Linked DNA regions of Cupriavidus taiwanensis LMG 19424. The protein of the gene in region 2 interacts with the protein of the main gene of each other region in a pairwise test. Links are inferred from orthologs where the notes say so. Each region holds a gene or a part of one and is shown on either strand. Other genes may lie near its edges.

Evidence for each region.
Region 1: the proteins of secG (region 2) and secA interact in binary tests that used the Escherichia coli proteins (3 or more experiments, as listed by UniProt). The link is inferred for Cupriavidus taiwanensis LMG 19424 from one-to-one orthologs.

What each region holds. Positions count from the first base shown.
Region 1 is NC_010528.1:2,870,365-2,884,028, forward strand. The notes cover bases 5,668-9,041. They hold secA (preprotein translocase subunit SecA), read right to left. Parts: upstream 8,646-9,041; coding sequence 5,868-8,645; downstream 5,668-5,867. Other genes in these bases: argJ (bifunctional glutamate N-acetyltransferase/amino-acid acetyltransferase ArgJ), read right to left, coding at 5,668-5,723; RALTA_RS13240 (DciA family protein), read left to right, coding at 8,904-9,041. Outside these bases: cell division protein ZapD, read left to right, coding at 1-707; RALTA_RS13210 (DNA gyrase inhibitor YacG), read left to right, coding at 725-913; RALTA_RS13215 (OPT family oligopeptide transporter), read right to left, coding at 938-2,977; RALTA_RS13220 (NUDIX domain-containing protein), read right to left, coding at 3,068-3,514; RALTA_RS13225 (ATP-binding protein), read right to left, coding at 3,511-4,416; more of argJ, read right to left, coding at 4,485-5,667; more of RALTA_RS13240, read left to right, coding at 9,042-9,407; lpxC (UDP-3-O-acyl-N-acetylglucosamine deacetylase), read right to left, coding at 9,477-10,394; RALTA_RS13250 (peroxiredoxin), read right to left, coding at 10,548-11,054; cell division protein FtsZ, read right to left, coding at 11,532-12,725; cell division protein FtsA, read right to left, coding at 12,905-13,664. UniProt on the Escherichia coli protein: Required for protein export, interacts with the SecYEG preprotein conducting channel.
Region 2 is NC_010528.1:1,047,909-1,063,933, reverse strand. What follows is about bases 5,316-8,304. They hold secG (preprotein translocase subunit SecG), read right to left. Parts: upstream 7,003-8,304; coding sequence 6,628-7,002; downstream 5,316-6,627. Other genes in these bases: RALTA_RS04895 (NAD(P)H-quinone oxidoreductase), read right to left, coding at 7,912-8,304; tpiA (triose-phosphate isomerase), read right to left, coding at 7,054-7,797; RALTA_RS04915 (NADH-quinone oxidoreductase subunit A), read right to left, coding at 5,830-6,189; RALTA_RS04920 (NuoB/complex I 20 kDa subunit family protein), read right to left, coding at 5,341-5,823; RALTA_RS04925 (NADH-quinone oxidoreductase subunit C), read right to left, coding at 5,316-5,339. Outside these bases: NADH-quinone oxidoreductase subunit NuoG, read right to left, coding at 1-1,485; NADH-quinone oxidoreductase subunit NuoF, read right to left, coding at 1,498-2,793; NADH-quinone oxidoreductase subunit NuoE, read right to left, coding at 2,795-3,292; RALTA_RS04930 (NADH-quinone oxidoreductase subunit D), read right to left, coding at 3,477-4,730; more of RALTA_RS04925, read right to left, coding at 4,740-5,315; more of RALTA_RS04895, read right to left, coding at 8,305-8,916; pnp (polyribonucleotide nucleotidyltransferase), read right to left, coding at 9,069-11,240; rpsO (30S ribosomal protein S15), read right to left, coding at 11,682-11,951; RALTA_RS04880 (branched-chain amino acid ABC transporter substrate-binding protein), read right to left, coding at 12,112-13,368; RALTA_RS04875 (hypothetical protein), read left to right, coding at 13,572-14,102; RALTA_RS04870 (2-isopropylmalate synthase), read right to left, coding at 14,227-15,768. UniProt on the Escherichia coli protein: Subunit of the protein translocation channel SecYEG. Overexpression of some hybrid proteins has been thought to jam the protein secretion apparatus resulting in cell death; while this may be true it also results in FtsH-mediated degradation of SecY.

The DNA.
Region 1 (13,664 bases), 1.8 Mb from region 2 along the record:
TGGAAGACCTGTTCGATCGGCTGGAATACTTCCTCGGCCAGGATCATGCCCAGCAGCATCATGTCGCGCTGACCACGCTGTTCGAGATCATCGACGTGGCCGGCCGTGCGGACCTCAAGACCGACCTGATCAAGGAACTGGAGCGCCAGCGCCAGGCCCTGGCGCCGTTGCGCGCCAATCCGCAGATTGACCAGGACGCGCTCGACTCGGTCATCGGCGAGATCGAGCAGGGTATCGCCATGCTCAACCAGACCGTGGGCAAGGCCGGCCAGTTGCTGACGGACAACGAGTGGCTGACCAGCATCCGCAGCCGCGCCATCATCCCCGGCGGCACCTGCGAGTTCGACCTGCCCGCCTACTATGCCTGGCAGCATCGCCCCGCCGAAGACCGCCGCGCCGACATCCTGAAATGGGCACGTCCGCTGGTGTCGCTGCGCATGGGCACCACCATCGTGCTGCGGCTGCTGCGAGAAGCGGGACAGAGCGGCAAGGTGATCGCCACCGGGGGCAGCTACCAGCAGATGCTGTCGGGCCGCAGCTACCAGCTGATGCAGGTCTACCTGGACGATTCGCTGCTGGCCTTCATTCCCGAGATGAGCGCCAACAAGTACATGCTGTGGGTGCGCTTCACGCAGCAGGACGGTGACCTGCGCCCGCGCTCGGTCGATGCCGATATCCCGTTCCTGCTCAAACTCTGCAACTTCTGAAGCCTGCGCTGAACGCCATGCCTGCTGTCGTCAAATGCCCCACCTGCGGCACCGAGGTGGCCTGGGTACCCGACAACAAATTCCGTCCGTTCTGTTCCGAGCGCTGCAAGCAGATCGATCTCGGCGCCTGGGCGTCCGAGAAGTACGTGATCGGCGGCAAGCCGGGCGAATCCCCGGCCGGCCCGCCTGACGACGAGGACGACTGAAGCGCGAGGCCCGGCGCCCCGCGTTCAGTGCGCCGCCGCCAGCACGCGGCGGTAGAAGCCCACGCACACCAGCAAGAACACCGCCAGGCCCAGCCACTGCGCGGCCGCTTCAAACCCGCCCCCGACCACTGCCAGCGGCGCATCGCTGCCCGACAGGCCGATCACCGCGGCCAGCATCACGCCGACCAGGCTTTCACCGACGATCAGGCCAGACGCCAGCAGCGTGCCGCGCCGCTCGGCGTGCTCCAGCGCCAGCCGCACGTCGTCGCCGCGCGCGGTGGCACGGCGGCGCTCGGCGCGCAGCAGCAGCCACGACAGCACTGCCCCGACCACCAGCGCCGAGCTGATCGTCGGCGGCAGGTAGATGCCGATGCCCACCGCCAGCACCGGCAGCCGCGCCGGGCCGCCGCGGCGGCGCAGGATCTCGTCGATGGCGATCAGCACCACGCCCAGCCCGATGCCGATCAGGATCATGTTCCAGTTGAGCTGGTGGGTGAAGATACCGGTGGCGATCGCGGTCATCAGCGTCGCCTGCGGCGCGGCCAGCGCCTGGTTCGGGTCCATGCCCGCACGCGGCAGCGCGCCGGCGAAACCATAGGCGCTGTAGAGCAGCTCGAGCACGGGCGGGATCACCGCGGCGCCCACCACGCAGCCGATCAGCAGCGCCACCTGCTGGCGCCACGGCGTGGCGCCGACCAGCCAGCCGGTCTTCAGGTCCTGCAGGTTGTCGTTGGCGATGGAGGCCACCGCCACCACCGCGGAGGTGGTGAAGATCGCCAGCGCGATCGCGAACTTGCCGCCCTCCGGCGTGGCCAGCAGGCCATCGGCCTGGCCCGCCAGCAGGATCAGCAGCGATACCAGGATCACCGCGATGATGCCGATGCCCGAGATCGGGCTGGCCGACGAGCCCACCAGTCCGGCCATGTAGCCGCACGCCGCCGCCACCAGGAAGCCGAAGATAAACGCGAATACCACCGCGTAGACCACCAGGCGCCAGCGCGCCCCGTTATCGAGCGGCGCCGGCGCGAGGAACCAGGCGAACACCGTTACCAGAACCGCCAGCAGCGCCAGCATCACCAGCCCGATCCACCTGGCGGGCATGTCCTGCTGCGTGCGCGGCACGCTGCCCTGCCCCGCCGGGCCGGCCTGCAGCGCGCCGAACGAGGCGCGGATGCCATACAGCATCGGCCTGGCCAGTGACAGCAGCGTCCAGATCGCGGCGATGCCGATGGTGCCGGCGCCGATAAAGCGCGCCTGCTGGCTCCACACCATGGTGCCGAAGGCCGACAGCGTGGCGCCGTCCGGGCGCGGCGTGATGGCGGTCAGCCACGGCACCGCGACGCCCCAGGTCAGCACCAGCCCGAGCAGCATCGCCAGCCCGCCGACGATGCCGACCAGGTAGCCCGCGCCCACCAGCGCCAGCGAGAATCCCATCGACAGCCGCACCACCGAGGCGCCCGCCGACAGCCAGAAATTGGCGCCCTCGGCCAGCACGCGCAGCCCGCCGGCGGCGAAGCTGAACAGCCCCGCGACCAGGCCCCCGGCCATCAGGTCGGCCAGGCCGGTCGCCTGCGGCTTCTGGCCCGGCGCAGCTTCGGCCGGGGCGGCGCTGCCCACGCGCAGGATTTCCGCCGCGGCCACGCCCTCGGGATAAGGCAGGTCGCTCTGCACCACCATGGCATGGCGCAGCGGGATGCTGAACACCACGCCCAGCATGCCGCCGGCGGCGCAGATCGCCAGCGTCTGCCAGAACGGGAAGCCTTGCCAGTGGCCCAGCATCACCAGGCCGGGCAGGATGAAGATGATCGACGACAGGGTGCCCGCGGCCGAGGCCTGCGTCTGCACCATGTTGTTTTCGAGGATGTTGGCGCCGGGGAAGAGGCGCAGCACGGCCATCGAGATCACCGCCGCGGGGATCGCCGACGAGAAGGTCAGGCCGACCTTCAGCCCCAGGTAGATGTTGGAGGCGGTGAACACGACCGTGATCAGCGCACCGAGGATGATGCCGCGCAGGGTCAGTTCAGGCAGGGAAACGTCGTCGGCGATACGATCGACACGTAGCATGCAGGTTCCTTTCCTGTGGATCCGGGCCGCTGGCCCGGGCGGCGCGCAAGCGGGCGCCGCGGCCGCTTGTCAGCGATGCGGACGGCAGGGTCAGCCGTTGCGCGCTTCCTCGTCCAGCCACGCCACCACGGGAATGGTGGCCGGCAGCAGCGGCCCCACCGTCACCGGCGTGCCCTGCCACGAGAAGGCCTGGCCTTCGCGGCCGACGGGCTCGCCCTGCCAGGCCGTGACCTTGCAGAAATGCAGCCGCACGTAGGCGTGCGGGTAGTCATGTTCCAGGATGTGCCAGCGCTCGCATTGCGTGACATCAAGCCCCAGCTCTTCGTGCAGCTCGCGCGCCAGCGCTGCCTCCACCGACTCGCCCGGCTCCAGCTTGCCGCCGGGGAATTCCCAGTAACCCTCGTAGGGCTTGCCGGCCGGGCGCTGCGCCAGCAGGAAGCGGCCGTCGGGCTGCACCAGCACGCCGACCGCCACCTCGGTCACCTTGCGCGGGGGGTTGCCGCCGATGGCTGCAGGATTCTCCGTGGCCGCGCTCATGCCTTGGCGTCCCCGGCAACATCGGCAATGTACGGCTTGCCGTGCTTGCCGCCCCAGTCGCGCGCGAACTGCCAGGCCACGCGGCCCGAACGCGAGCCGCGCTCCAGCGCCCACACCAGCGCGTCGCCGCGCGCGGCGGCGATGTCCGCGTCGGTGCAGCCGAAGTGCCGCAGCCAGTGGCCGACGATGGCCAGGTACTCGTCCTGCTTGGGCGGATAGAACGACAGCCACAGCCCGAAGCGCTCGGACAGCGAAATCTTTTCTTCCACCACTTCGCCGGGGTGGATCTCGCCGTCGTCGGTGTGGCGGTAGCTCTCGTTGTCCTTCATGTACTCCGGCAGCAGGTGCCGGCGGTTGGACGTGGCGTAGATCAGCACGTTGTCCGACTGCGCCGCCACCGAGCCATCCAGCGCCGACTTGAGCGACTTGTAGCCCGACTCGCCTTCCTCGAACGACAGGTCGTCGCAGAAGATCACGAAGCGCTCGGGCCGCTGCGACACCAGCTCGACGATATCGCCGAGGTCCCCCAGGTCGTCCTTGTCGACCTCGACCAGCCGCAGCCCGTCCTGGACGAAGGCATTGAGGCAGGCCTTGATCAGCGATGACTTGCCGGTGCCGCGCGCGCCGGTCAGCAGTACGTTGTTGGCGGGCAGGCGGTTCACGAACTGGCGCGTATTGCCGACGATGGCATCCTTCTGGCGCTCGATGTTCTTCAGGTCGTCCAGGTGGATCGGCGGCAGCTGGCGCACCGGCTGCAGGTAGCCGATATTGCCGAACAGGCTCTGGCGCTTGCGCCAGCGGAACGCGACCGCCTCCTGCCAGTCCGCATCGCTCAGTTGCGGCGGCAGCCATTGTTCGAGTCGGGCGAGGAAGTTGTCGAGGCGGGCGGCGAGGTCGGACATGGCAGCGGGGCGGTGACAGGCAGCGGAAATCGATGTCCTTCCCGCGTGCGCGGGAAGGACGGACAGGCTCAGGAACGGTAGTCGGCGTTGATCGACACGTAGTCGTGCGACAGGTCGCAGGTCCACACGGTGGCTTCGGCATTGCCGCGGCCGAGCGCGATGCGCACGGTGATCTCGGCCTGCTTCATCACGCGCTGGCCGTCTTCCTCGCGGTAGTCGGGATTGCGGCCGCCGTCGCGGGCGACCCAGACATCGTCCAGCCACAGGTTGACGCGGCCGACATCGAGATCGTCCACGCCGGCGTAGCCCACCGCGGCCAGGATGCGGCCCAGGTTGGGGTCCGAGGCATAGAACGCGGTCTTGACCAGCGGCGAATGCGCGACCGCATAGGCGATCTGGCGGCACTCCGCCACGTCCTTGCCGCCTTCTACGCGGATGGTCATCAGCTTGGTCGCGCCTTCGCCGTCGCGCACGATCATCTGCGCCAGCTCCTGCGCCAGGCCGGTCACCGCATCGCGCAGTGCTTCAAAGGCCGGGCCTTCGGCACGGTCGACCACGGCACCGGACTTGCCCGAGGCGATCAGCACGAAGGAATCGTTGGTCGAGGTATCGCCGTCGATGGTGATGCTATTGAACGAGTGGTCGGCGGCGTGCGTCACCAGCGCCTGCAGCACGGGCTGCGCCACCGCGGCATCCATGGCGATGAAGCCCAGCATGGTCGCCATGTTCGGGCGGATCATGCCGGCGCCCTTGCTGATGCCCGACAGCGTCACGGTCTTGCCGTCGATCTGCAGCGTGCGCGACGCGACCTTGGGCTGGGTGTCGGTGGTCATGATCGCCTCCGCGGCGGCCAGCCAGTTGTCCGCCCTGGCGTTGGCGATGGCGGCGGGCAGCCCGGCCAGCAGGCGGTCCATCGGCAGCTGCTCGAGGATCACGCCAGTCGAGAACGGCAGTACCTGGCCGGCCTCGATGCCCAGCTGCGCAGCCAGTGCGTCGCAGGTGGCGCGGGCGTTGGCCAGTCCCTGCTCGCCGGTGCCGGCGTTGGCATTGCCGGTGTTGACCACCAGCGCGCGGATGCCCTTGCCGGACTTGTCCGCTGCCGCCAGGTGCTCGCGGCACACCTGCACCGGCGCGGCGCAGAAGCGGTTGCTGGTAAAGACGCCGGCCACGGTGCTGCCTTCGGCCACGCGCACCACCAGCACGTCCTTGCGGTTGGCCTTGCGGATGCCGGCCTCGGCCCAGCCGAGCTCGACGCCGGCGACGGATTTCAGGTTCTCTGCCTGGGGCAGCGGAAGATTGACGGGCATGCAGGACTCCTCGATGTTGCTGCAGCTAGCGACTTGCTTGTCTCAGACGAACATGCCCGCGAAGGGCGGGCATGTTCGATTCCTCTTGCGCCACGCCCGTACTGCGGGGAGCGGCGTCATACCGGATGCCCGGCCTGGCTCAGTTCAGCTGAGCTTGCCGTGGCACTGCTTGAACTTCTTGCCCGAGCCGCACGGGCACGGGTCGTTGCGGCCGACCTTGGGCATGCCCGCCAGCGCCAGCTCGGCGGCGGCCATGGCAGTGCCGGTGCGCGGCGACGGCGCTTCCTCGACCGGCTCGCGCCCTTCGGCGAACTCGTCGTGCTTGTACTGCACGTTCTCCAGGTGCGACAGGCCTTCCTCGATCTGCTCGGAAGCCTGTTCCAGCTCTTCCGGCGACTGGATCTGCACGTTGAAGGTCACGCGCGTGACCTCGTTCTTGATCACGTCCAGCAGGCGCGCGAACAGTTCGAACGACTCGCGCTTGTACTCCTGCTTGGGGTCCTTCTGCGCGTAGCCGCGCAGGTGGATGCCCTGGCGCAGGTGGTCCAGCGCAGCCAGGTGCTCGCGCCAGTGCGTGTCGATGCTCTGCAGCATGACCGAGCGCTCGAAGCCGGCGAACGACTCGCGGCCAACCATGGCCACCTTGCTTTCGTAGCGCTCCGTCGCCGCCTTCATGATCAGGTTGAGCAGTTCTTCGTCCTCGATGCTCTGCGCGCCCTCGATGGTCTTTGCCAGCGGCACTTCCAGGCCCCAGTCCTCGCGCAGGCGCGTTTCCAGGCCGGCGATGTTCCACTGCTCTTCCATCGTGTCGGCCGGCACGTGGTCGCGGAACAGCTCGATCAGGACGCTCTCGCGCAGGTTGGCGACCATCTCGCCGACGTCATTGGCCTCGAGCACGTCGTTGCGCAGCTTGTAGATTTCCTTGCGCTGGTCGTTGGCGACGTCGTCGTACTGCAGCAGCTGCTTGCGGATGTCGAAGTTGCGGCCTTCCACCTTGCGCTGCGCCGATTCGATCGAGCGCGTGACGATGCCGGCTTCGATCGGCTCGCCCTCGGGCATCTTCAGCCGCTCCATGATGGCGCGCACGCGGTCGCCGGCGAAGATGCGCAGCAGCTGGTCGTCCAGCGACAGATAGAAGCGCGACGAGCCGGGGTCGCCCTGGCGGCCGGCGCGGCCACGCAGCTGATTGTCGATGCGGCGCGACTCATGGCGCTCGGTGCCGACGATATGCAGGCCGCCGGCGGCCTTGACCTGCTCGTGCAGCGACTGCCATTCATCCTTGAGCTGCTGGATGCGGGCAGCCTTGTCGGCGTCGGACAGGTTCGGGTCCGCTTCGATGAAGCCCGCCTGCTTCTCCACGTTGCCGCCCAGCACGATGTCGGTACCGCGGCCCGCCATGTTGGTGGCGATGGTGATCATCTTGGGGCGGCCGGCCTGGGCCACGATCTCGGCTTCGCGCGCATGCTGCTTGGCGTTGAGCACCTGGTGCGGCAGCTGTTCGCGGTCGAGCAGGCCCGACAGGTATTCCGAGGTCTCGATCGAGGTGGTGCCCACCAGCACCGGCTGGCCCCGCTCGTAGCAGTCGCGGATATCGCGCACCACGGCGTCGTAGCGTTCCTTGCCGGTCTTGTAGATCTGATCCTGCAAGTCCTTGCGCTGGGTCGGGCGGTTGGTCGGGATCACCACCACTTCCAGGCCGTAGATCTCCTGGAATTCATAGGCTTCCGTGTCGGCCGTGCCGGTCATGCCGGCCAGCTTCTCGTACATGCGGAAGTAATTCTGGAAGGTGACGGTCGCCAGCGTCTGGTTTTCCTGCTGGACAGTGACGCCTTCCTTGGCTTCCACGGCCTGGTGCAGGCCGTCGGACCAGCGGCGGCCGGTCATCAGGCGGCCGGTGAATTCATCGACGATCACGACTTCGTCGTTCTGCACCACGTAGTGCTGGTCGCGGTGGAACAGGCTGTGCGCGCGCAAGGCCGCGTACAGGTGGTGCATCAGCGTGATGTTCTGCGGCGCGTAGAGCGATTCGCCTTCGCCGATCAGGCCCAGCTGCGACAGGATCTCTTCGGCCTTTTCATGGCCGGCCTCGGTCAGGTAGACCTGGTGGCCCTTCTCGTCGACGTAGTAGTCGCCCGGCTTCTCCACCCCGGTGCCGTCGGCCTTTTCTTCGCCGATCTGGCGCTCGAGCAGCTTGGGGATGCCGTTCATGCGCTGGTACAGGTCGGTCTGGTTCTCGGCCTGGCCGGAGATGATCAGCGGGGTGCGCGCCTCGTCGATCAGGATCGAGTCCACCTCGTCGACGATGGCGTAGTGCAACGGCCGCTGCACGCGCTGCGACGGGTCGTAGACCATGTTGTCGCGCAGGTAGTCGAAGCCGAACTCGTTATTGGTGCCGTAGGTGATGTCGGCGTTGTACGCCGCCTGCTTCTGGTCGTGCGCCATCTGCGACAGGTTCACGCCCACCGACAGGCCCAGGAAGTTGTACAGCCGGCCCATCCACTCGGCATCGCGCTGTGCCAGGTAGTCGTTGACGGTGACCACGTGCACGCCCTTGCCGGTGATGGCATTCAGGTACACCGCCAGCGTCGCGGTCAGGGTCTTGCCTTCGCCGGTGCGCATTTCGGCGATCTTGTTGTCGTTCAGCACCATGCCGCCGATCAGCTGCACGTCGAAGTGGCGCATTTTCATGACGCGCTTGCTGGCCTCGCGGCACACGGCGAAAGCCTCGGGCAGCAGCGCCTCGAGCGATTCGCCACCGGCGTGGCGTTGCCGGAAGGCCTCGGTCATGCCGCGCAGCTCGTCGTCGGAGAGCTGCTCGAACTTCGGCTCCAGCGCATTGATCTGCGCCACCGTGCGGCGGTATTGCTTGATCAGCCGCTCATTGCGGCTGCCGAAGACTTTCTTGAGAAGGCCCGTGATCATCGATTGCTTTCACCTGCGCGGAACCGGGTGGCATCCCCAGGGAAGGCGGACTGCCCCGGCGACCGGGCGCGGTAATGGATAGATTGGCGCAAAACGCCGAGTTTATCATGTGCCGGGGTCACGCCCGGCGGTGCGGAGCGCTGGCGCGGGCCCTGCCGCAAGCAGGTTGGGACGGTTGCGCCGGCTTCAATCCGGCCGCTCTCGCTTTCGGTCCGCGCTGCCCTGCGTGCGCGCGCCGCCCCTTGCTAGAATGGACCCATGCGCCGCTTCACCCATCCCGCCCTGCAGACCCCCGCCGCCAAGCCGCTCAACGACTGGCTGGACAAGGCCGGCCCGGTATCGACGCTGCTCCAGACTGCACGCCAGCTGTCGGTGCTCGAGGCCGAGGTACTGTCCCTGCTGCCGGCCGGCATGCGCGCGGGCCTGGCCGTGGCCGGCATCAAGCGCGACCCGTCCGACCCCAACGGCCAGGTGCTGCTGTTGCTGGCGGCCCATGGCGCTGCCGCGGCGCGGGTGCGCCAGGTCGTGCCCACGCTGCTCGGACGCCTGCAGCAGCGCGGCTCGCCGGTCACCTCGATCCGCGTGCGGGTGCAGCCCGAGGTGCAGCGCCATGCCGACTGGGAGGTGGAACCGGTGGCACGCCCGCGCACCGGCGGCCGCATGACGCCGACCGGGCTGGCCAATCTCGACCAGCTTGCGCGCAGCCTGCCGGATTCGCCGCTGCGCGACGCGCTCAATACGCTGCTGTCCCACCACCGCTGAGCGACCGCGCCGCGTCCAAAGCAAAAGAGCCGACCTGTGCAGGTCGGCTCTTTCTCTATGCGAGGCCGCTCAGGCGAAGGCCGGCTGGGCCTGTGGCAGGAACGCCGCCGGGGCTTCCTCGACGCGGTCGAAGGTGACCAGCTCATACGCTTCCTGGTCCGCCAGCAGCGCGCGCAGCAGCTGGTTGTTCAGGCCGTGGCCGGATTTGTTCGCCACATAGGCGCCGATCAGCGGATGGCCCACCACGTACAGGTCGCCGATCGCATCGAGGATCTTGTGACGCACGAACTCGTCGCCGTAGCGCAGTTCCTCGTTGTTGAGCATGCGGTGCTCGTCCAGCACGATCGCGTTGTCCAGGCTGCCGCCGCGCGCCAGGCCCATTTCACGCAGGGCCTCGACCTCGTGCGCAAAGCCGAAGGTGCGGGCGCGCGCAATCTCGCGCACATAGCTGGTGTCGGCAAAGTCGATCGAGAACGTCTGGCCGGTCTTGTCGACTGCAGGATGGCGGAAGTCGATGGTGAACGACAGCTTGAAGCCGAAGAATGGCTCCAGCCGCGCCAGCTTGTCGCCTTCGCGCACTTCCACCGGTTTTTTCACGCGGATGAAGGTCTTGGGCGCGTTCTGCTCTTCGATGCCGGCCGACTGCAGCAGGAACACGAACGACGCCGCGCTGCCGTCCATGATCGGGATTTCCTCGGCGTCGACGTCGACATAGAGGTTGTCGATGCCCAGGCCGGCGCACGCGGACATCAGGTGCTCGACGGTGGAAACGCGCGCGCCATCCTTCTGCAGCACCGATGCCAGGCGTGTGTCGCCGATGGCCGAGGCGGCCACGGGAATCTCGACGGCCTCGGGCAGGTCGACGCGGGTGAAGACGATGCCGGTACCCGCCGGCGCCGGACGCAGCGTCAGCGTGACCTTGCGGCCAGAGTGCAGGCCGATGCCAACGGTCTTCACCAGGGATTTGATCGTGCGCTGTTTGAGCATGACAGCCTCAACAATTAATAAAATCTATCTTGTTATCTTTTTGATTAAGGGATTTTACCACCACATCCGCGGCGCTGCAGCCGGGTTTTGTTTCCGGCTGTTAACACGCCCGTCACAAGTTACGTATTATCCACGTTTACCCGGATGACTGTGTCAGCCACGCAACGCCGCCAGCACGGCTTCGGCGCTGCTGACGCGGAATTCGCCCGGCGCCTCGACATCGATCCGGGTCACCACGCCGTCCTCGATCACCATGGCGAAGCGCTTGGCACGCACGCCCAGGCCGCGCGCGCTCAGGTCCTGGTCCAGGCCCAGCGCGCGCGTCCACTCGGCGCTGCCGTCGGCCATCATCCGGACCTTGCCGGCCACCTGCTGCTCGCGGCCCCAGGCGCCCATCACGAAGGCATCGTTGACCGAGACGCACCAGACCTCGTCCACGCCGGCGGCGCGCAATGCTTCGGCATGCTGCACGAAGCCGGGCACATGCTTGGCCGAACACGTCGGCGTGAAGGCGCCGGGCAGGCCGAACACGACGATCTTGCGGCCGCGGACCAGGTCCGCCACCTTGAAGGCATTGGGACCGAGCGCGCAGCCGTTGCTTTCAGTCTCGAAAAATTCGTACAGCGTGGCGTCGGGGACGCGGGATCCGACAGTGATCATGGCGCTCTGGTTTTCCTTGGGTGTGTGAACGGGTCTATGAAGGATAGGACGGATGCGGGGGCGCATGGCGGCGCGTTGCCGCCGGGCAACCTAACGATCATAGGCGCCCGGCCGGCGCTGCCAAAGCCGGATCACATCCGCTTACGTTCGCACCAATATTCGGACGAATGCCGATACACCCGAAGACGCTACAAAGACGTCCGCGCGGCGCACCTTTTGGGTGCGCCGCGCGGACGGCGATACATCCCGACCGGGAAGGCGGGAAACCAGTCCGGGGAGGCGGCCAGCGGCACGCCCGAACCCGGCAACGGGATGCGGGTGAAGTCAGTCCGGCGCAGGCGCGGCGCCGCCGGCAGCCCGGCGGTTCATGTCAGCCATGCAAAGGCACGCGCGGATGGGGAGCGCACGTGCATCGCGACCAGGCGACGCGTTCCGTCAGGCGGCCGGTGGAGGCACCGATGCCGCGCCAGGCAGGCTTCAGTCTGCCTGCTTGCGCAGGAAGGCCGGGATGTCGTACGTATCCACACCCTTTTCCTGCAGCGCCGCCACGTGGGCCGAAGCCGACTCACGCGAGCTGCGCCACACCGCCGGCGTATCCAGGTTGCTGTAGTCCGGCGAGCTGTGCTGCGCGGCGGTGGCGGCCATGTTGGCCATCATCTGCACGGGCATGTTGTCGGTACCGGTCTTCAGCAGCGTCATCGGCTGCTGCTTCTTGGCCGAGCGGCCCAGGCCGGTCGCGACCACGGTCACGCGCAGCGCATCGCTCATCGAGTCGTCGTACACCGTACCGAAGATCACGGTCGCATCTTCCGCGGCGTAGCTGCGGATGGTGTTCATGACTTCCTTGGTTTCCGACAGCTTCAGCGAGCGGCTGGCGGTGATGTTGACCAGCACGCCGCGCGCGCCGGACAGGTCCACGCCTTCCAGCAGCGGGCTGGCCACGGCCTGCTCGGCCGCCAGGCGGGCGCGGTCCACGCCCGACACGGTAGCCGTCCCCATCATGGCCTTGCCCTGCTCGCCCATCACCGTCTTGACGTCTTCGAAGTCGACGTTCACCAGGCCGTCAACGTTGATGATCTCGGCAATGCCGGCCACCGCGTTGTGCAGCACGTCGTCGGCGCACTGGAAGCACTTGTCCATCTCAGCGTCGTCGCCCATCACTTCGAACAGCTTCTCGTTGAGCACCACGATCAGCGAGTCGACGCTCGATTCCAGCTCGCTGGAACCGTGCTCGGCCACCTTGGCGCGGCGTGCGCCTTCGAAGTCGAACGGCTTGCTGACCACGCCCACGGTCAGGATGCCCATCTCCTTGGCCACCTGCGCGACGATCGGCGCGGCGCCCGTGCCGGTGCCGCCGCCCATGCCGGCAGTGATGAAGACCATGTGCGCGCCGCGCAAGGCGTCGGCGATCTGATCGCGCGCCGATTCGGCGCAGTTGCGGCCCACTTCCGGCTTGGCGCCGGCGCCCAGGCCCGTGTTGCCAAGCTGCAGCACGCGCGAAGCGGTCGAACGCTTGAGCGCCTGCGCGTCGGTGTTCATGCAGATGAATTCGACGCCTTGCACGCCGCGGCTGATCATGTGCTGCACAGCGTTGCCGCCCGCGCCGCCCACGCCGACCACCTTGATGATGGTGCCGTCCTGCACTTCCGTTTCGATCATGTCAAAGTCCATCACTGCCTCCGAGAAAAATCAGTCCCCAGACGATGCGGCCTCCCCGCCGCAACCCCTGGTTTCTGAACAAGAAACCAAAAAAAGAAAACCTGAAAACCGTTACCTGGCGCGTAAGCCTGTCCGGTAGACCATCCTGCCCGCGCACCGTTGCATCGCCGGCGCATCCATCCGCGCGCGGCTCAGAAATTGCCGACGAACCATTCCTTCATGCGGGTCCACACCTGCTTGACCGACCCGCTCTGCACCGCCACCTTGCGCCCGCGCATGCGTTGCACGCGGCCTTCCAGCAGCAGGCCCATCACCGTCGCGTAGCGCGGGCTCTTCACCACCTCGTGCAGGTTGCCGCGATACTCGGGCACGCCGACGCGCACGGGCTTCAGGAAGATGTCCTCGCCCAGCTCGACCATGCCCGGCATCATCGCGGTCCCACCGGTGATGACCACGCCCGACGACAACAGTTCTTCATAGCCCGACTCGCGCACCACCTGGTGCACCAGCGAGTACAGCTCTTCGATGCGCGGCTCGATCACCGCGGCCAGCGCCTGGCGGCTGAGCGTGCGCGTGCCGCGGTCGCCCACGCCCGGCACCTCGATCATGTCTTCCGGATCGGCGATCGCCTGCTTGGCGATGCCGTACTGGATCTTGATGTCCTCGGCGTCCGGCGTCGGCGTGCGCAGCGCCATCGCGATATCGTTGGTGATCTGGTCGCCGGCGATGGGGATCACGGCCGTATGGCGGATCGCGCCTTCGCTGAAGATGGCGATGTCGGTGGTGCCGCCGCCGATGTCGACCAGCACCACGCCCAGTTCCTTCTCGTCCTCGGTCAGGACCGCCAGGCTCGACGCCAGCGGCTGCAGGATCAGGTCGTGCACTTCCAGGCCGCAGCGGCGCACGCACTTGACGATGTTCTGCGCGGCGCTGACCGCGCCGGTGACGATA
Region 2 (16,025 bases):
GGCGATCCACTGTGCCAGCGCGTGCAGCGCCGAGAACTGCGGATGGCGCACGGCCTCGTTGCCGAGGAACACGGCACGGCGCTCGCCGGACAGCAGCGCTTCGGCGGCCTTGGCGGCGGTATCGCCGCCATCGAAGCCTTCGGTGCCGGCCGGGGCGGCCACGCCCTTGGCGGCGGCCACGGCACGGGCCACGCCGGCCAGCGCGGCGGTCCAGCCCGACGGGGCCACGTCGATACGGGTGGCAGGCATCAGCAGGTCTTCACCGCCGGCACCCAGCACGGTCACGCGGGCGCCCTTCTTGGCCGCCTGGCGCAGGCGCGAGGCCAGCAGCGGATGGTCCTTGCGCAGCGACGAGCCGATCACCAGCGCGCGTTGCAGCGTGGTCACGTCGGCCACCGGCATGCCCAGCCACGGCGCGCCCTTCAGCGCGGCCGAGAAATCGGTCTGGCGCAGGCGGAAGTCGACGTTGTCGCTGCCCAGGCCACGCATCAGCTTGCCCAGCAGGAACAGCTCTTCCAGCGTGCTGTGCGGGCTGGCCAGCGCGGCGATCTGGTCAGCGCCGTGTTCGCGCTTGATGCCGGCCAGGCCATTGGCCACGTACTCCAGCGCGGTCTGCCAGTCGGTTTCCATCCATTCGCCGCCCTGCTTCAGCAGCGGGCGGGTCAGGCGGTCGGCGCTGTTCAGGCCTTCATACGAGAAGCGGTCCTTGTCGGAGATCCAGCACTCGTTGATGTCTTCGTTTTCCAGCGGCAGCACGCGCATCACGCGCTGGTTCTTGGTCTGCACCACCAGGTTGGCGCCCAGGCCGTCGTGCGGCGACACCGACTTGCGGCGCGCCAGTTCCCAGGTACGGGCCGAGTAGCGGAACGGCTTGCTGGTCAGCGCGCCGACCGGGCACAGGTCGATCATGTTGCCCGACAGTTCCGAGTCGACGGTCTTGCCGACGAAGGTGGTGATTTCCGAGTGCTCGCCGCGGTTGAGCATGCCCAGCTCCATCACGCCGGCCACTTCCTGGCCGAAGCGCACGCAGCGGGTGCAGTGGATGCAGCGGGTCATCTCCTCCATGGAGATCAGCGGGCCCACGTTCTTGTGGAACACCACGCGCTTCTCTTCCTTGTAGCGCGACTCCGAGGCACCGTAGCCCACGGCCAGGTCCTGCAGCTGGCACTCGCCGCCCTGATCGCAGATCGGGCAGTCCAGCGGGTGGTTGATCAGCAGGAATTCCATCACGGACTTCTGCGCCTTGACTGCCTTCTCCGAATTGGTGAAGACCTTCATGCCGGGGGTCACCGGCGTGGCGCAGGCAGGCAGCGCCTTCGGGGCCTTCTCGACCTCGACCAGGCACATGCGGCAGTTGGCCGCGATGGACAATTTGCGGTGGTAGCAGAAGTGCGGGATGTAGGTGCCCAGCTTGCGGGCCGCTTCCATCACCAGGCTGCCCTCAGCAACCTCAACCTTCTTGCCGTCGATCTCTAGTTCAACCATGTTCTGCCACGCTTAGATGTAGGCCGGAACCATGCACTGCTTGTGTTCGACGTGATACTCGAACTCTTTCCAGTAGTGCTTGAGCATGCCGCGGACCGGCATCGCCGCGGCATCGCCGAGCGCGCAGATGGTGCGGCCCATGATGTTTTCCGCGACGTTGTTGAGCAGGTCCAGGTCTTCCTGGCGCCCTTCTCCGTGTTCGATGCGATTGACCATGCGGTACAGCCAGCCGGTGCCTTCGCGGCACGGCGTGCACTGGCCGCACGATTCCTCAAAGTAGAAGTACGACAGGCGCAGCAGCGAGCGGACCATGCAGCGCGTCTCGTCCATCACGATCACCGCGCCCGAGCCCAGCATCGAGCCGGCCTTGGCGATCGAGTCGTAGTCCATGTCGGACGCCATCATCAGGTCGCCCGGCACCACCGGCGCCGACGAGCCGCCCGGGATCACCGCCTTGATGCGCTTGCCGCCGCGCATGCCGCCGGCCAGTTCCAGCAGCTTGGCGAACGGCGTGCCCAGCGGGATCTCGTAGTTGCCGGGGCGCTCGACGTCGCCCGAGATCGAGAAGATCTTGGTGCCGCCGTTGTTCGGCTTGCCCATCTTCAGGTAGTTCTCGGGGCCGACGGCCAGCAGGAACGGCACCGCGGCGAAGGTCTCGGTGTTGTTGATGGTGGTCGGCTTGCCGTACAGGCCGAAGCTGGCCGGGAACGGCGGCTTGAAGCGCGGCTGGCCCTTCTTGCCTTCCAGCGATTCGAGCAGCGCGGTTTCCTCGCCGCAGATATAGGCGCCGTAGCCGTGATGGGCGTGCAGCTGGAAGCTGAAGCCCGAGCCCAGGATGTTGTCGCCCAGGAAGCCGGCCGCGCGCGCCTCTTCGAGGGCTTCCTCGAAGATCTTGTATTCGTTCCAGATCTCCCCGTGGATGTAGTTGTACCCCACGGTGATGCCCATCGCGTACGCGCCGATGGCCATGCCCTCGATCAGCGCATGCGGGTTGTAGCGGATGATGTCGCGGTCCTTGAACGTGCCGGGCTCGCCCTCATCGGTGTTGCAGACCAGATATTTCTGACCCGGGAAGGTGCGCGGCATGAAGCTCCACTTCAGGCCGGTCGGGAAGCCCGCACCGCCGCGGCCGCGCAGGCCCGAGGCCTTGACGTCGGCGATCACCTGCTCGGGCGGGATCTTCTCGGTCAGGATGCGCTTCAGCTGCTGGTAGCCGCCGCGCTTGACGTAGTCTTCCAGGTGCCAGTTGTTGCCGTCCAGGCCGGCCAGGATCAGCGGCTGGATATGGCGGTCGTGCAGACAGGTCATGTTACTTGCCCCCCTTGGCAGCCTCGGCCTTGAGCTCTTCGACCAGGGCGTCGAGCTTGTCGTCGCTCATCCAGCTGCACATGCGGGTGTTGTTGACGATCATCACCGGGGCGTCGCCGCAGGCGCCCATGCACTCGCCTTCCTTCAGCGTGAAGCAGCCGTCCGCGGTGGTTTCGTTGTAGTCGATGCCGAGCTTGCGCTTCAGGTATTCGCCAGCCCGCTCGCCGCCCGACAGGGCGCACGGCAGGTTGGTGCAGACGGTGAGCTTGTACTTGCCCACCGGCTTGGTGTCGTACATGTTGTAGAAGGTCGCCACCTCTTCCACCCACACGGGCGGCATCTCGAGGTAGTTGGCAACGAACTGCATGACTTCGGGGGAAACCCAGCCCACCTCGCCCTGCGCCACGGCAAGCGCCGCCATCACGGCCGACTGCTTCTGGTCGGCCGGATACTTCGCGATCGCGCGATCGATTTCCTTGAGAGCTTCTGCTGATAGCATGGTCATTGCAGTAAAACGCCGGAGACAGCGCCACCGGGCGTCTCTCCGCAGGTTTGCAGCCGTCGCTGCCGTTCCGCCGGCGGGCCTGAGGCCGTGCCGGTCCGCCGCGGGTCTTCCGGGCCGCTCCGCCCGGCGGAGCCCCTCGGAAAGCGCCCGGATCGTCGTCCGGGCCGGCGGTCCGTGATTAGCGGTCGATCTCGCCGAAGACGATGTCTTGCGTGCCGATGATCGTTACCGCGTCAGCAATCATGTGTCCCTTGGCCATTTCGTCCAGCGCGGCCAGGTGGGCAAAGCCGGGGGCCCGGATCTTCAGGCGGTACGGCTTGTTCGCGCCGTCCGAGATCGCGTAGATGCCGAACTCGCCCTTGGGGTGTTCCACCGCTGCGTACGCCTCGCCTTCGGGCACGTGGATGCCTTCGGTGAAGAGCTTGAAGTGGTGGATCAGTTCTTCCATGTTGGACTTCATGTCCACGCGCGAGGGCGGCGCCACCTTGTGGTTCTCGGTGATCACCGGGCCCGGGTTGCGGCGCAGCCAGTCCACGCACTGCTTGATAATGCGGTTGGACTGGCGCATTTCTTCCACGCGCACCAGGTAGCGCGCGTAGCAGTCGCCGCCCACGCCCACCGGCACGTCGAAGTCCAGCTTGTCGTACACCTCGTACGGCTGCTTCTTGCGCAGGTCCCAGGCAATGCCCGAGCCGCGCAGCATCGGGCCGGTAAAGCCCATCTGCAGCGCGCGTTCCGGGCTGACCACGCCGATATCCACCAGGCGCTGCTTCCAGATCCGGTTGTCGGTCAGCAGCGTCTCGTATTCGTCGACGTACTTCGGGAAGCGGTTGGTGAAGTCCTCGATGAAATCGAGCAGCGAGCCCGAACGGGCCTCGTTCATGGCCTTGATGGCGCGCTCGTTGTGTACCTTGGACGCGCGATATTGCGGCATCGTGTCAGGCAGGTCGCGGTACACGCCGCCCGGGCGGTAGTAGGCCGCGTGCATGCGCGCGCCCGACACCGCCTCGTACATGTCGAACATGTCCTCGCGTTCGCGGAAGGCGTACAGGAACACCGCCATCGCGCCGACGTCCAGCGCGTGCGAGCCGATCCACATCAGGTGGTTCAGCAGGCGGGTGATCTCGTCAAACATCACGCGGATGTACTGCGCGCGCACCGGCACCTCGAGGCCCAGCAGCCGCTCGATCGCCATCACGTAGGCGTGCTCGTTGACCATCATCGACACATAGTCGAGGCGGTCCATGTACGGCACGCTCTGGATCCAGGTCTTCTGCTCGGCCAGCTTTTCGGTGGCACGGTGCAGCAGGCCGATATGCGGGTCGGCGCGCTGGATGACTTCGCCGTCCAGTTCCAGCACCAGGCGCAGCACGCCGTGCGCGGCCGGGTGCTGCGGGCCGAAGTTCAGGGTGTAATTCTTGATATCTGCCATGACGCGTTCTCAGTGCTCCACGCCGCCGTACTTGTCCTCGCGGATCACGCGCGGCGTGAGTTCGCGCGGCTCGATCGTGACCGGCTGGTAGATGACCCGCTTCTGGTCGGGGTCGTAGCGCATCTCGACAAAGCCGGACACCGGGAAGTCCTTGCGGAACGGATGGCCGACGAAACCGTAGTCGGTCAGGATGCGGCGCAGGTCCGGATGGCCGTCGAACACGATGCCGTAGAAATCGAAGGCTTCGCGCTCGAACCAGTTGACCGAGTTCCACACGTTGATCAGCGACGGCAGCACCGGGAAGTCATCGTCGCTGGCAAACGCGCGCAGGCGCAGGCGCCAGTTGTGCGTGACCGACAGCAGCTGCGACACGGCGGCAAAGCGCGGGCCGTCCCACGCGCCGTCGGCATATTCCAAATAATCGACGCCGCACAGGTCGATCAGCTGTTCGAAGCGCAGCGACGGATCGTCGCGCAGGATCTGCGCCACGTCGAGGTAGTCATCCGCCTTGACGATCAGCGTCAGTTCGCCGGTCGCCTCGACCAGGTTCTGCACGCGCTTGCCGAGAGCCTTCTCGAGCGCGGCCTTCAGGGTATCGAGCTTCGCCATTTCAGCCCTTGCGCGCGATGGTGTTGGTACGCTTGATCTTGTTCTGCAGCTGGATCACGCCGTAGATCAGCGCCTCGGCCGTCGGCGGGCAGCCCGGCACGTAGATATCCACCGGCACGATGCGGTCGCAGCCGCGCACCACCGAATACGAATAGTGGTAGTAGCCGCCGCCGTTGGCGCACGAGCCCATCGAGATCACCCAGCGCGGTTCCGCCATCTGGTCGTAGACCTTGCGCAGCGCGGGGGCCATCTTGTTGCACAGCGTGCCGGCCACGATCATCACGTCCGACTGGCGCGGCGACGGGCGGAAGATCACGCCGAAGCGGTCCATGTCGTAGCGCGCGGCGCCGGCATGCATCATTTCCACGGCACAGCAGGCCAGGCCGAAGGTCATCGGCCACAGCGACCCGGTGCGGGTCCAGTTGATCAGCTTGTCAGCGGTAGTCGTGACAAAGCCTTCGTTGAGAACGCCTTCGATTGCCATTTCACATCACTCCCAATCGAGCGCGCCCTTTTTCCAGATGTAGACGAAGCCCACGATGAATTCCAGCAGAAACACGCCCATGGCGATGAAACCCGGCCAGCCGATATCCTTCAGGGCAACACCCCACGGAAACAGGAAGGCGGTTTCGAGATCGAACAGGATAAACAGGATGGCGATGAGGTAGTAGCGCACGTCGAACTTCATGCGCGCGTCCTCGAACGCTTCGAAGCCGCACTCGTAAGGAGACAGCTTCGCGGGATCGGGCTTGTTCGGACCGAGGATCCGACCGATCGACATCAGTGCCACGCCAAGCACGACACCGAAGATGATGAAGATGAGAACGGGGAAGTAGGCTTCGAGATTCAAGGTACGGCCAGCCTTATCTGGAATGTTGTCAACAGCACCAGCTGAAGCGGCGTCCTGTTGCCCACCCCAGGCGCTAAGCCACGAGAATCATGGCGCGCCGCCTTGCGGACTGCCGGAGCCCCATGCGCGGGTGCATTGCCCGGCCAGGGACTCCGATCAAGTTGTTTGGTGCCGACGGCGAGACTCGAACTCGCACAGCTTTCGCCACTACCCCCTCAAGATAGCGTGTCTACCAATTTCACCACGTCGGCTGGGGGAGAAACAATATTGCCTGGCGCCGGGTTTTCAGGCCCTTCAGGTCCGTTACAAAGGCTTTCGTCTTTGCGCGGAACCCATCGCTGGGGAATCGTTTCAAGCCTTGCATTCTAACCCAAATTTCTTGCTTTGTTCAACGCACAACTGCAAAAAAACTCAGGAATCCGCCGCAAGGCAATCGGATTATTTCGGTACCGCGGGAGCTGCCGGCGCCGAGGCGTCCGCGGCGGCAGCCGGCGCTGCGGCGGGTGCCGAGGCACCGGCCGCGGCGGGCGCCGATGCCGGCGCCGCGCCCATCACGCCCAGCGAGGCCGCGGGCTTGTAGTTGCCCAGCAGCGTCAGCGCCAGCGTGCAGACGAAGAACAGCGTGGCCAGCACGGCGGTGGTGCGCGACAGGAAGTTTGCCGAGCCGGTGGCGCCGAACAGGCTGCCGGAGGCGCCGGAGCCAAAGGCCGCGCCCACATCGGCGCCCTTGCCATGCTGGATCAGCACCAGGCCGATTACGCCCAGCGCCGACAACACCTGCAGCACCACCAACAAAGTCTTGAAGATTGCCATTTGATTTAAATAAGCTTACTTGCCTGATCGGTCGATCGGAACGGCCGGCATTCAGGCGTTGCCGATCGCGAGAAAATCTTCCGACTTGAGCGAGGCGCCGCCAATCAGGCCCCCGTCGATATCGGTCATCGAAAACAGTTCGGCCGCATTGTCGGGCTTGACGCTGCCGCCGTACAGGATTGCCATGCGCCCGGCCACGCCCGCATCGCGCGCGGCAACCTGGCCGCGCAGGAAGGCATGCACCGCCTGCGCCTGCTCGCTGGTGGCAGTCTTGCCGGTACCGATGGCCCAGACCGGCTCATAAGCCAGCACCACGCGGCCGAGTTGCTCCACGGTCAGGGCTTCGAGCACCGCCTGCAGCTGCCTGCCGACCACGGCCTCGGTCTCGCCCGCCTCGCGCTGGGCCAGCGTCTCGCCCACGCAGACCACCGGGACGATGCCGAATTCCAGCGCGCGCAGCGCCTTGGCCGCGACGGCCTGGTCGGTCTCGCCATGGTAGGTGCGGCGCTCGGAGTGGCCGACCAGCACATAGGTGCAGCCGAACTCCCCCAGCATGGAGGCCGCCACTTCGCCGGTGAAGGCGCCGCGCGCTTCCGCTGACACGTCCTGTGCACCCCAGGCCACCTTCGAGCCATTCAGCAGCGCCTGGCATTGTGCAAGATAGGGGAACGGCGCGCAGACTGCCAGCGTCGCGCGGGCCACACCCGCGCCAGCCTGGATGCCTTCCAGCAGAGCCGCGTTGGCAGCTAGGCTGCCGTGCATCTTCCAATTGCCGATGACGAGCTTTTGTCTCACGAGGTGCCCCTCCCAAATCAAACCCGCTATTGTAGCGTGTGGCAGGGGCAAGGCGCTACCGCCGCCCACTGGCGGCGGGCGCAGCACATCGATGCGCCACGGCGACGCCCGGGCTTACCAGGTCAGCACGATCTTGCCGATGTGCTCGCTGGACTCCATCAGGCGGTGCGCGTCGGCGGCCTGCGCGGCCGGGAACACCTTGTGGATCACCGGCTTGATCTTGCCTGCCGCCAGCAGCGGCCACACCTGCTCATGCAGCGCCGCGGCAATCTTGCCCTTGAACGATGCCGGGCGCGGGCGCAGCGTGGAGCCGGTCACCGTGATGCGCCGGCGCAGGATGTCGCCCAGCGGAATCTCCGCCTTGGCGCCGCCCAGCAGCGCGATGATGACGATGCGGCCGTCATCGGCGATGCACTTGAGCTCGCGCGCCAGGTACGGGCCGGCGACCATGTCGAGGATCACGTCGACGCCCTTGCCGCCGGTCAACGCGGCCACTTCGGCGACGAAGTCCTGGGTCTTGTAGTTGATCGCGCGATCGGCGCCGAGGTCTTCGCAGGCCTTGCACTTTTCGTCGGTGCCGGCGGTGACGAACACCTTGAAGCCCAGCGCCTTGGCGACCTGGATCGCAGTGGTGCCAATGCCGCTGGAGCCGCCCTGGATCAGCAGGGTTTCCTCCTTGCCGCGCGGGCCCTGGCCCAGATAGCCGCGGTCGAACACATTGCTCCACACGGTGAAGAACGTCTCCGGCAGCGCCGCGGCCTCGATATCGCTAAGGCCTTGCGGCGCGGGCAGGACCTGCGCCAGCGGCGCGGTGCACAGCTGCGCATAGCCGCCGCCCTGCACCAGCGCACAGACGCGGTCACCCACCTTGAGGCCGAAGCGATTGTCGGCGTGGCCGAGGTCGCCGCCCACCACCACGCCGGCCACTTCCAGGCCGGGCAGGTCGGATGCGCCCGGCGGCACGGGGTAGTTGCCGGTACGCTGGAACACGTCGGGACGGTTGACGCCGGCGGCAGCCACGCGGATCAGGACTTCGCCCGCGCCCGGCACGGGATCGGGACGCTCGGTCAGCTGGAGGACCTCGGGGGCGCCGTATTCGCGGATCTCGATGGCTTGCATGCTTGCTGCTCCTTGTCTTCTGTCGGGTCGGTGTGAGCTTGCGCTCGATAGGGTTGCCGGCAGTGTAAACAAAAAAACGGCTGGACATGGTCCAGCCGCTTTCTGGTGGCGCCGCCATCCGGAGGCGCCGGCGGGCAGAACTGCCCGTGAGATTACTGCTGTTCCGAGCCACCGGCCGGCGCTGCCGGCGCGGCGCTCTCGCCAGCGTTGATCGGGCTGATGCTGCCGCCCTCTTCCGCCAGCGCGGCCTTCAGCGACAGGCGCAGGCGGCCCTTCTCGTCGGCCTGGATCAGCTTGACGCGAACCTGCTGGCCTTCCTTCAGCCAGTCCTTGATGTCCTTCACACGCTCGTTGACGATTTCCGAGATGTGCAGCAGGCCATCCTTGCCCGGCAGGATGTTGACGATGGCGCCGAAGTCCAGCAGCTTCAGCACGGTACCGGCGTAGATCTTGCCCACTTCGGCTTCCGCGGTGATGCCCTCGATGCGGCGCTTGGCTTCGGCCATGCCTTCGGTCGAGGTCGAGGCGATGGTGATGGTGCCGTCTTCCTGGATGTCGATGGTGGTGCCGGTTTCCTTGGTCAGCGCCTGGATGGTCGAGCCGCCCTTGCCGATCACTTCGCGGATCTTGTCCGGATGGATCTTCATGGTGATCATACGCGGGGCGTGCGCCGACAGTTCGGTGCGGGCGTGGCCCATCGCTTCCTGCATGTTCGACAGGATATGCAGGCGGCCTTCCTTGGCCTGCGCCAGCGCAACCTGCATGATCTCCTTGGTGATGCCCTGCACCTTGATGTCCATCTGCAGCGCGGTGATGCCGTTGTCGGTACCCGCCACCTTGAAGTCCATGTCGCCCAGGTGGTCTTCATCGCCCAGGATGTCGGTCAGCACGGCAAACTTGTTGCCTTCCAGGATCAGGCCCATGGCCACGCCGGCCACGTGCGCCTTGACCGGAACGCCGGCGTCCATCAGTGCCAGGCAGCCGCCGCAGACCGAAGCCATCGACGACGAACCGTTGGACTCGGTGATTTCCGAAACCAGGCGGATGGTGTAGGCGAACTCGTCTTCCTTCGGCAGCACCGGGATCAGTGCGCGCTTGGCCAGGCGGCCGTGGCCGATTTCGCGGCGCTTCGGGCTGCCCACGCGGCCGGTCTCGCCGGTGGCGAACGGGGGCATGTTGTAGTGGAGCATGAAGCGGTCGCGGTACTCGCCGGCCAGCGCGTCGATGATCTGCTCGTCGCTCTTGGTACCCAGCGTGGCCACCACCAGCGCCTGCGTCTCGCCGCGGGTGAACAGCGCCGAGCCGTGCGCGCGCGGCAGCACCGAGGAACGGATCTCGATCGGGCGCACGGTGCGGGTGTCGCGGCCGTCGATGCGCGGCTCGCCGTTCAGGATCTGGCCGCGCACGATCTTCGCTTCCAGGTCGAACATGATGTTGCCGACTTCCACCTTGTCGGCTTCGACGCCGGCTTCGGCCAGCGCGGCGGCCACGTTGGCCGACACTTCCTTCAGCTTCTGGCTGCGCGCCGACTTCTGGCGCAGCTGGTAGGCTTCCTGCAGCAGCGGCAGCGCGACTTCAGTCACCTTGGCGATCAGCGGTTCGTTCTTGGCTGCCGGGGCCCAGTCCCACTCGGGCTTGCCGCCTTCGCGCACCAGTTCATGGATGGCGTTGATGGCGGTCTGCATCTGCTCGTGGCCATAGACCACGGCGCCCAGCATCACGTCTTCGGACAGCTGGTTGGCTTCCGATTCCACCATCAGCACGGCGCGCTCGGTGCCGGCGACCACCAGGTCCAGGTCCGAGGTGGCGATCTGCGAGCGGGTCGGGTTCAGCAGGTACTGGCCATCCTTGTAGCCCACGCGCGCGGCGCCCACCGGGCCGTTGAACGGGATGCCCGACACGGCCAGCGCGGCCGAGGCGCCGATCAGCGCGGGGATGTCGGCGGGGACTTCCGGGTTCAGCGACACCACGTGCACCACCACCTGCACGTCGTTGTAGAAACCTTCCGGGAACAGCGGGCGCAGCGGGCGATCGATCAGACGCGAGGTCAGCGTCTCGTTTTCCGACGGACGGCCTTCACGCTTGAAGAAGCCGCCCGGGATCTTGCCGGCGGCATAGGTCTTCTCGATGTAGTCGACGGTCAGCGGGAAGAAGTCCTGGCCCGGCTTCGGGCTCTTGGCGGCGACCACGGTCGCCAGCACCACGGTGTCTTCCACATCGACCAGCACGGCACCGCCGGCCTGGCGGGCGATTTCGCCGGTTTCCATGCGGACCTTGTGCTGGCCCCACTGGAATTCCTTGACGACCTTGTTGAACATGGACATGTGCATTCCTTGACTTGCGTACTGGCCGCGCGATCTACGCAATGACACGCGCGCGGCCGGCGACGCCTGCGTTCTCAGCCGCAGGCAAACTGCCGGGTTGCCGGTCGCGGTCGCAGGGAAGTGCTATGCCATTCCAGCGCGGCACCAGCCTTGCCGATGCCGTGCTGGAATGACACAAAGCCCTGTTTCCTTGCCCGATCCGGGATGTTGGATAAAAAGAACAACTTACTCCGTTGCGCAGCTTGCCGCAACGGCGCCCGCGCCATGGACATGGCCGGACGGCGTGAAGCTAAAATCACTCCATTTAACAGCCTGCACCCGGGCGCAGCGGATTCGCCCCGCCAGAAATGCAAAATGCCTGCCCAGCAGTGCTGAAGCAGGCATCGAGGCCTCACGCGAAACCGTGCACACCCTGGAATCGCGCTGCCATCGGACGCAACCTTACTTGCGCAGACCCAGCTTTTCGATCAGGGCGCGGTAACGGTCGGCATCGTTGGACTTGAGGTAGTCCAGCAGGCGGCGACGGCGGCTCACCATGCGCAGCAGGCCGCGGCGGCTGTGGTGGTCCTTCATGTTGGCCTTGAAGTGCGGGGTCAGTTCGTTGATGCGGGTGGTCAGCAGGGCCACTTGCACTTCCGGGCTGCCAGTGTCGTTGGCGCCACGTGCGAACTGCTTGATGACTTCGGACTTGTTGATATCGGCGACTGCCATGATGATTTCCTTTCACTTGCGAACGCCACAGCGCGGGATGCGCCGCATGCGTCGTGCCATGTAATGACTGGCTGCTGCCGCCACCGGACCGGGGGCCAGGTAACGACAGCCGCGGATTATAGCCGAAAAGCCGGCGCAGGAGTACCCGGCGCCCCGCCGCTCACGGACGCTCCATCCGGCAGGTGGTGGGCAGCGTGGTCTGCGCTGCCTTGAGCTTGCGCACGGTGCGGAAGCCATAGCCCGAGCCCTCGTTGTCGAAGCGCACCGCGCCGCCCTGGCGCTCCATCACCGACACATACAGCGGCTGCAGCACCTGGTGGTCGTCGGCCCGCACGGTGGCCTCGTGGAAGTCATTGACGTAGCGCATGTGCTCGAGGGCGCGCGCCACCTTCACTGCATCGGTCGACCCGGCCTGCGTGATCGCGCGCGCCAGCATCTCGACCATCATCTGCATGCGCAGGTGGACGTAGTCGTCCTTCGGCTCGGGATAGCGCGCGCGGAATTCCTGGTAGAACGCGTCGGACGCCGCGCCGCCCACGTTGGGATGCCACTCGGCCACGGCCAGCACGCGCCCCACCCCGGCATCGCCCATGGCGGCGGGCGCGCCCAGGCCATTGCCGTAGAAGGTATAGAACTTGGCCCGCAGCCCGCCCTCACGCGCGGCCTTGACCATCAGCGTCAGGTCGTTGCCCCAGTTGCCGGTAATGACGGCGTCCGCGCCGCTGGCCTTGATCTTGGCGATATACGGCGCGAAATCCTTGATCTTGCCGATCGGGTGGAACTCGTCGCCGACGATCTGGATATCCGGCCGGCGTGCCGCCAGCATCTCCCGCGCCGAGCGCGACACCTGGTGGCCGAAGCTGTAGTCCTGGTCGATCAGGTACACGCGGCGCACCGCCTGGTCCTGGCGGATCACCTCGGTCAGCGCCTGCATGCGCATGTCGGCGCTGGCATCGAAGCGGAAATGCCAGAAGCTGCAGTTCTCGTTGGTCAGGCTGGGATCGACCGCCGAATAGTTCAGGAACAGCACGCGCGCGTCCGGCTGGCGGGCGTTATGGCGATTGATGGCCGATACCAGCGCTCCCGCCACCGCCGAGCTGTTGCCCTGCAAGACAAAGGGAATGCGCTTGTCGGTCAGCGCGCGCAACTGGATCAGGCTTTCATCGACATTGCCCTTGCTGTCGAAGGTGACCAGCTCCAGCGGCCGCGCACCTTCGGCCGTTTTGACGCCGCCGCGCGCATTGATGCGCTCGATCGCCAGCCGCAGGTTGCGCGCCACCGCTTCGCCGGCATTGGCGAACGGGCCGGACAGGCCGTCGATCATGCCCAGCCGGATCGGCTCCTGCGCCGAGGCACCCGCCGCCGCCGCCAGCAACAACCCGCCCAGCCATCCCCGCCACCGCGCCACAACCGTCATTCGTCTCTCCTGGAAAGCGCTGGATAGTACGGCAGCGCCCCGTTACGGGCAAATACCCGCGGGGCCCGGCCCGTCCCCGCCGGTTTTACGGAGATCCGCACCGGTTATCCGCAAATCCGCGCAAAAGCAGCGTCTGGCGCACACCCTGCCTGCCGCACTACACTGGCGGTATCCACACCCCATACATCGATCGAGGTCCAGCCATGCATTCCATCATCGCCAAGGGTGCGCGCCGCGTCGTGCTGGCGCTGGGCGTCGCGGTGCTGTCCGCCTGCTCCACGCTGATGCCGGTGCAGGAAGGCAGCCGGCTGGTGGGCCAGCCGCAAGCCGCGGTGCAGGCCATGTTCGGGCCGCCCACCGATGTGTTCCCGCTGCGCGACGGCACCACGCGCTGGATCTACTCGAAGCAGCCGATGGGCCAGTATGCCTACGGCGCCGACTTCGACCGCAACGGCAACCTGACCGTGTTCCGCAACATGCTGTCGACGCCGGAGCTGTACAAGGCGCAGGTCAACACCTGGACCAAGCGCGACGTGGCCGAGCACTTCGGCATGACCCGGCTGCCCGTCAGCTACTACCCGCGCATGCGCAACGAGGTCTGGTCCTACCGCTTCCTCCACGAAGACGTCTGGCCGTCGCTGTTCCACTTCTATTTCGACGATGCCGGCGTGCTGCGCCGGACCCAGATCACGCCCGATCCACTCTACGACCCCGACGAGCGCCGCTTTTTCTAATGCGCACGCGGTGTACCCCGCTGCGTGCCCATGAAAAAGCCCGCCATCCCCGGGTCGGGAATGGCGGGCCTGGTCCGTACGTTCAGGCCGGGTAGGCCTTCCGCCGTCTGCGCAGGAGTCGGGGTCAGATCTGCGGGTTGATCTTCTGCACGGCCTTGTCGTGCAGCTTGTTGAGCGCGGCCAGGTAGGCCTTGGCCGAGGCCGCGACGATATCCGGGTCGGTACCCACGCCGTTGACGATGCGGCCCGCCTTGGACAGGCGCACGGTCACTTCGCCCTGCGCCTCGGTGCCGCCGGTGATGGCGTTGACCGAATACAGCACCATCTCGGCGCCGCTGGCCACGCGGGATTCGATCGCATGCAGGGTGGCGTCGACCGGGCCGTTGCCCTCGCCCTCGCCGCTCTGCTCCTGGCCATCCATGCTGAACACCACGCGCGCATGCGGACGCTCGCCGGTCTCGGAGCGCTGCGACAGCGAGATAAAGCGGAAGTGTTCGTTGGCGTCATGCTGCGCCTCGTTCGAGACGATGGCCATGATGTCTTCGTCGAAGATCTCGGCCTTCTGGTCGGCCAGCTCCTTGAAGCGGGCAAAGGCGGCGTTGACTTCGCTCTCGCTGTCGAGCTCGATGCCCAGCTCCTGCAGGCGCTGCTTGAAGGCGTTGCGGCCCGACAGCTTGCCCAGCACGATCTTGTTGGCAGTCCAGCCCACGTCCTCCGCGCGCATGATCTCGTAGGTGTCGCGCGCCTTGAGCACGCCGTCCTGGTGGATGCCCGAGGCATGCGCGAAGGCGTTGGCGCCAACCACGGCCTTGTTCGGCTGCACCACGAAACCGGTGATCTGCGACACCAGCTTCGAAGCCGGCACGATCTGCGTGGTATCGACGCCGACGTCGAGGTTGAAGTAGTCGCGGCGCGTCTTCACCGCCATCACGACTTCCTCGAGGCTGGTGTTGCCGGCGCGCTCGCCCAGGCCGTTGATGGTGCATTCGATCTGGCGCGCGCCGCCGAGCTTGACCGCCGCCAGCGAATTGGCCACCGCCATGCCGAGATCGTTATGGCAGTGCACCGACCATACCGCCTTGTCCGAGTTGGGAATGCGCTCGCGCACCGAGCGGATCAGCCCGGCATAGCCTTCCGGCACGGCATAGCCGACGGTATCGGGCAGGTTGATGGTGGTGGCGCCCTCGGCGATCACGCCTTCGAGCACGCGGCACAGGAAGTCCATGTCCGAGCGGCTGCCGTCTTCCGGCGAGAACTCGATATCGTCGGTGAACTGGCGCGCAAAGCGCACCGCCAGGCGGGCCTGCTCGTACACCTGGTCCGGCGTCATGCGCAGCTTCTTCTCCATGTGCAGCGCGGACGTGGCGATGAAGGTGTGGATGCGGAACGAGTTGGCCGGCTTGAGCGCCTCGGCGGCGCGGGCGATGTCCTTGTCGTTGGCGCGGGCCAGCGAGCAGATGGTGGAATCCTTGACCACTTGCGCGATCGAGCGGATCGCCTCGAAGTCGCCGTTGGAGCTCGCCGCGAAACCGGCCTCGATCACGTCGACCTTCAGGCGTTCCAGCTGGCGCGCGATGCGGATCTTTTCCTCGCGGGTCATCGAGGCGCCGGGCGACTGCTCGCCGTCACGCAAGGTGGTGTCGAAAATGATGAGTTTGTCAGACATGGTGTGGAGCTCCTGATTGCTTATCGTGTGCTGTCCCCGGCATGCTGCGTCCGGGGCTTTACCGCCTGTTCCGCGCTCCACGGCTGTGGAATGCAAAACGCCCCGGCGTGCATGGAGCAGGCCGGGGCGTTGGAAAATTCCTTGCGGATTCCGCGCTAAGGGGTAAGTCCGTCCTTAGCGCGCGCGCGTCCCGACCTGATGGCCTAGTAGGCCACCTAGGGTGGTGCGGGCGATTAGGACTTGGCGCGAAATCATGG